Linked DNA regions of Halotia branconii CENA392. Each later gene encodes a partner of the first gene's protein in a complex. Links are inferred from orthologs where the notes say so. Each region holds a gene or a part of one and is shown in the gene's direction. Other genes may lie near its edges.

Region 1 (2,905 bases):
TAGAGATGATAGTCGGGTGGTGAGTCCCAACGGTAACGGTGAACGCTTGCGAGATTATTGGGAAGTCAGATTTGAAAAACCGCTGCCATGTAACCGCCAAGGTGAGACTTGGTTTGTTTTTAAAACTCATGTGCAACAATTACAAGCTGTTGCTGTTCGTTAAACTTCCGTTTAGATATCTGAGGGAGGCACTAAGAAACGGAAATAACTTCCCTCAAGCCTTAAAAAACTTATTAGTTGTTAACCACTCATATATCTACTACTAATCATTTTTATCTTTTCGCAAATTAAACCATTGTTTAAAAATATTCATAGGTCGATTCAGACGCGATAAATTGCCGTCTCTACAAAGGACTAGTGGGATCGCTACCATAAGATAGGGTCTTTCTATTTCTCATAAAACTTTATGAAAAATTTCTATCTTCAAGCTCCTTTCGCTCCCACAGGTGATCAACCACAAGCGATCGCCCAACTCACTACCAGTATCCAATCTGGCAGCCGCTATCAAACTTTACTAGGGGCGACGGGAACAGGTAAGACGTTTTCTGTAGCCGCAGTCATCGAGAAAATTGGTAAGCCGACTTTAGTCCTCGCTCACAATAAAACTCTGGCAGCTCAGTTGTGTAACGAATTGCGGGATTTCTTCCCCGACAACGCAGTTGAGTATTTTGTCAGTTATTACGATTATTATCAACCAGAAGCGTATATTCCAGTTAGCGATACTTATATTGAAAAAACAGCTTCGATTAATGATGAGATTGATATGTTACGACATTCAGCGACGCGATCGCTTTTTGAACGTCGTGATGTGATTGTCGTTGCTTCTATTAGCTGTATCTACGGTTTGGGTATGCCAGCAGAATATCTTAAAGCTGCCATTCCTCTGCAAATAGGTATGGAAGTCAATCAACGCCAGATTTTACGCGATTTGGCATCAGTGCAGTATAGCCGCAACGATATAGAAATGGGTCGAGGAAAGTTCCGCGTCCGGGGTGATGTTTTAGAAATCGGCCCAGCTTATGAAGACAGAATTATTCGTGTAGAGTTTTTTGGCGATGAAATTGACGCGATTCGCTATATTGATCCGGTGACTGGTGAAATTATCAAAAGTTTAGAAGCAGTGAACATCTATCCGGCGCGTCACTTCGTCACCCCAGAAGAACGGTTAGAGGTGGCTTGTGATGACATTGCGGCAGAATTAAAACAACAAAAAGCAGATTTAGAGCAAGCTGGGAAATTATTAGAAGCGCAACGCATAGATCAACGCACACGTTATGACTTAGAAATGTTGCGTGAGGTTGGTTATTGCAACGGTGTCGAAAACTATTCTCGTCACTTAGCAGGACGACAAGCTGGGGAACCGCCAGAGTGTTTAATTGATTATTTCCCTAAAGATTGGTTATTAGTAATTGATGAATCTCACGTTACAGTGCCACAAATTCGTGGTATGTACAACGGCGACCAAGCTAGGAAAAAAGTTTTAATTGAACATGGGTTTCGGCTTCCCAGTGCTGCTGATAATCGTCCTTTGCAAGCACAAGAATTTTGGCAAAAGGTGAATCAGTGTATTTTTGTTTCCGCTACCCCAGGTAATTGGGAGTTAGAAGTTTCTGAAGATCACATAGTTGAGCAAGTTATTCGACCTACTGGGGTAATTGATCCAGAAATTTCTGTGCGTCCCACCGAAGGACAAATTGATGATTTATTAGGAGAAATCAAAGATAGAATTGACCTCCATGAACGAGTGTTAATTACCACATTAACGAAGCGCATGGCGGAAGATTTAACCGAATATCTGCAAGACCATAGTATTAATGTGCGGTATTTGCATTCAGAGATTAACTCAATTGAGCGCATTGAAATTTTGCAAGATTTACGCGAAGGCAAATTTGATGTTTTAGTTGGTGTGAATTTGCTACGGGAAGGTTTAGATTTGCCGGAAGTTTCTTTAGTAGCAATTTTAGATGCAGATAAAGAAGGATTCTTGCGTGCCGAGCGTTCTTTAATTCAAACTATTGGTAGAGCCGCGCGTCATGTACGGGGACAAGCAATTATGTATGCTGATAATCTTACTGACAGCATGATTAAAGCTATTGATGAGACTGACAGGCGGCGTGGCATCCAAAGAGCATATAACCAGATGCACGGAATTACCCCACAATCAATTATGAGAAAATCGAGTAACGCAATTTTATCATTTTTAGATGTATCGCGGCGGTTAAATGCAACTGATTTAAAAGTTGTAGATGAACATATAGATGAATTGCCATTAGAACAGATTCCAGATTTAATTGTCAAACTCGAAGAACAAATGAAAGAATCCGCTAAAAAACTAGAATTTGAAGAGGCTGCAAAATTTCGCGATCGCATTCAGCATCTGCGAGATAAATTATTAGGACGTTAGTCTTTAGTTAGGGTGGCAATCAAGCGATCCTCTTTGTACCTGTTCTATTAGCTTCTTTGAGCGTCACTCACTTTGCTTTTTTTGCAAGGTATTATAAAAATGATAGGCTCTAGGAGATAACGGGCATGACTTCCTCAGCCAATAAGCAATCACTTATTATTCGTACTGAGCGTGGACTGATGATTTCAGGAACACGTATCACCCTCTACGATGTGATGGATTATGTTACTGCTCAATATCCACCTAAATTTATCCAGGGATTGTTCGAGCTTACAGACGAACAAATTAACGTTGCTCTGTCTTACATTGAAACTAATCGCGCAGAGGTAGAAGCGGAATATCAGCAAATTCTCAAAGAAGCCGAAGAACTCCAGCAATACTACCAAGAGCAAAATCGTGAGCTAGTTGCCAGAATTGCAACACAATCGCCCAAACCTGGAACTGAAGCCGCTTGGGAAAAACTTCGGGCAGTTAAAGCAAAGCGTCAGTTAAAGGGATGAT
Region 2 (3,032 bases), 370 kb from region 1 along the record:
CAACAATTTTCGATATCCACTGCCAGACCGTTACAAATACCTGATCAAGCCGCATAGAGCTATTGGAGATGCGTGCAGAATTTTTGTGGTGTACAAGGAATTTTATTGTGCCAAGTCTGAATTTGTACAACAGTGTAGTAGCTACTTTTATGCCAACCAAACCCATAAGATGATCACTAATACGGTTATCAAGTCATCGAGCGTCATTGCGAATTGACAATTGTTTTGGTCATTGATCTCAATATATTTTTTAGGTTGTGCGCTTTCCCATTAGCAAAAAACTGTTGCTAGAAAACCAAAGAAGCAAAAAGGTTATAGAAGACACTGCTAAAATACCAATTGACTAGCAGCGATCGCACTCCTCACACCTATGACCACAACTACTGACTTTCTCAGTCATCTTAACCCCAGCCAACGTCAAGCCGTCGAACATTATTGCGGCCCGTTGCTAGTTGTTGCTGGCGCAGGTTCTGGTAAAACACGAGCTTTGACTTATCGCATTGCTAATCTGATTCTCAAACACCGTGTTGATCCAGAAAATATCCTGGCGGTTACGTTTACCAACAAAGCCGCACGGGAAATGAAAGAACGGATTCAGAAGCTGTTTGCCGAACAATTGGCCATGAAAGAACACGGTCAACGTTTCGATTTGTTGACAGAATACCAGCAAATGCAACTGCGATCGCAAGTTTACAAAACTACCATCAAAAATTTGTGGTGTGGTACTTTCCACAGTCTTTTTTCTCGCATCCTCCGCTTTGATATTGAAAAATACGTAGACGAAAAAGGGCGAAAATGGAATCGTAATTTTTCCATCTTTGACGAATCAGATGTGCAAACTGTAATTAAAGATATTGTCAACAAACAATTAAATTTAGACGATAAAAAATTTGATGCTCGTTCTGTACGTTACGCCATCAGCAACGCTAAAAACCAAGGCTTTTCCCCTCAAGAATTTGAGCGCGAACAACCTAATTATCGCGGACGGGTAATTTCCCAAGTCTACAGTTGCTATCAGGATAGGTTAGCAGAAAATAATGCTCTCGACTTTGATGATTTAATTCTTATCCCTACTCGACTTTTCCAGCAAAACGAACAGGTACTAGGCTACTGGCATCGCAAGTTTTGCCATATCCTCGTTGATGAATACCAAGATACTAACCGGACTCAGTACGATTTGATTCGTTTGTTAGTCACAAATGGCGAAGAAAGCAAAAGTGAGTGGGAATGGCGTAATCGCTCAGTTTTTGTCGTTGGTGACGCAGATCAATCTATCTACAGCTTTCGTATGGCAGACTTTACCATCTTGCTGGAATTTCAGAATGATTTTGGTGATGGTTTGCCAGATGCAGATACTCGTTCGATGGTGAAGCTAGAAGAAAATTATCGTTCCTGTGAAAACATTCTCCAAGCAGCCAACGAACTGATCGAAAATAATACCCAAAGAATTGATAAAATTCTCAAACCTACACGGGGAGCAGGAGAGCAAATTTATTGTCACAAAGCCGACAATGAATTAGAAGAAGCTGATTTTGTCATTAATCAAATTCAGACTTTAGAAAATCAAAATCCTGAGGTGAATTGGGGCAATTTTGCCATCCTTTATCGTACTAACGCCCAATCTCGCCCCTTTGAAGAATTATTGGTGAGGAATCGCATTCCTTACACAGTTGTAGGAGGAATGAAGTTTTACGATCGCAAAGAAATTAAAGATGTTATTGCTTATTTAAGAGCCATAAATAACCCATCTGATACTGTTAGTTTATTACGAGTAATTAATACTCCCCGGCGCGGAATTGGCAAAACCACTATTGATGCTTTGGTAAATGCTTCTCAGCAATTAGGGACAACTTTGTGGGAAATACTTAGTGATGAGACATCAGTTAATACATTAGCTGGACGAGCAACAAAAGCTGTGAATAACTTTGCTGCCATGATTAGCCGCTGGCAAGAACAAGTCGCCACACTTCCTGTAACTGAGGTTTTGCAAGGAATCTTAGAAGATTCTGGTTACGTCCAAGATTTGATGAATCAAGGCACAGATGAAGCTACAGATAGAGTACAAAACGTCCAGGAACTTTATAACGCCGCCTTGCAATTTCAAGAAGAAAACGAAGAGATTTCCTTACGAGATTTTCTTAGTAGTGCCGCCCTGAGTTCTGATTTAGATAACTTAAAAGAAGGACAAACCGCAGTCTCTTTAATGACTTTGCACTCTTCTAAAGGTTTGGAATTTCCCGTAGTATTTTTGGTAGGTTTAGAACAAGGGCTATTTCCTGGCTACCGTTCGCTGAGTGATCCTGCATCTTTAGAAGAAGAACGCCGCCTGTGTTATGTAGGAATTACTCGCGCCCAAGAACGTTTATATTTATCCTTTGCCCGTGAACGCCGTTTGTATGGTTCTCGTGAACCTGCCATGCGATCGCAATTTCTAGATGAATTGCCTGAAGAATTATTAGCTACGCAACGCAAAAGTTATCAAACTTATACTAAAAGCGCTTCAGCAACTCGTGGACAGCAACAGACAAAACAAAATTGGCAAGTAGGCGATCGTGTATTACATAAAACATTTGGCATTGGTGAAATAACTCATGTTTTTGGAGAAGGTAATAAAGTTTCTGTAGCGATTAAATTCTCCAACCTAGGGCAAAAAATCATCGACCCCAGAGTAGCACAGTTACAAAAAGTAGATTAAGAGAACTCTAAAAAATGATTGACTTTATTGACTAACATTCTAATTTTTTTTATAAGTAGCCCTCAAAATCATATTATTGCTATGCGATCCTTGCTATTTAGAAACTTGATACTTACGATTCCCACAGCTTTAATATTTACAGTTGTTGGGTACGCTGTTAGTTTACCAATGAGTTTTCATATTGATGCTTATGCATTAAAATGGCAATTCAATTTTCGTAGCCCTTCAGATTTAAGTATTCAAACACAAAGACTTGATAATCTGAGAAAATTTCAGACTATGGTAGCTCTTGGAAGTACAATTTTGGGAGTTATAGTAGCTCAAACAACTTTTGTTG

What was found. Proteins that work in one complex are often made in the same cells at the same time.
Region 2: the proteins of uvrB (region 1) and pcrA are in contact, whole or in part, in a crystal structure (PDB 7EGT), measured with the Thermus thermophilus proteins. The link is inferred for Halotia branconii CENA392 from one-to-one orthologs. Residues at the interface, in WP_096411307.1 of Thermus thermophilus: Glu23, Leu25, Arg26, Asp27, Gly28, Glu29, Arg30, Phe31, Arg55, Glu326, Asp327, Phe328, Glu379, Ser382, Gln383, His398, Gly400, Arg401; in WP_096412145.1 of Thermus thermophilus: His654, Arg656, Phe657, Gln666, Asp668, Glu669, Lys680, Arg681, Leu682, Ser683, Lys685, Tyr686, Ala687.

Annotation. Positions count from the first base shown.
Region 1 is NZ_CP124543.1:5,997,126-6,000,030, reverse strand. It holds uvrB (excinuclease ABC subunit UvrB), read left to right. Parts: upstream 1-406; coding sequence 407-2,404; downstream 2,405-2,905. Other genes in the region: QI031_RS26300 (ACP S-malonyltransferase), read left to right, coding at 2,901-2,905; QI031_RS26305 (DUF433 domain-containing protein), read left to right, coding at 2,530-2,904; QI031_RS26315 (hypothetical protein), read left to right, coding at 1-163. UniProt on the Escherichia coli protein: The UvrABC repair system catalyzes the recognition and processing of DNA lesions. A damage recognition complex composed of 2 UvrA and 2 UvrB subunits scans DNA for abnormalities.
Region 2 is NZ_CP124543.1:6,365,956-6,368,987, forward strand. It holds pcrA (DNA helicase PcrA), read left to right. Parts: upstream 1-370; coding sequence 371-2,695; downstream 2,696-3,032. Other genes in the region: QI031_RS27865 (hypothetical protein), read left to right, coding at 1-217; QI031_RS27875 (hypothetical protein), read left to right, coding at 2,777-3,032. UniProt on the Escherichia coli protein: A helicase with DNA-dependent ATPase activity. Unwinds DNA duplexes with 3'-5' polarity. Translocates on single-stranded DNA with 3'-5' polarity. Initiates unwinding more efficiently from a nicked substrate than double-stranded DNA.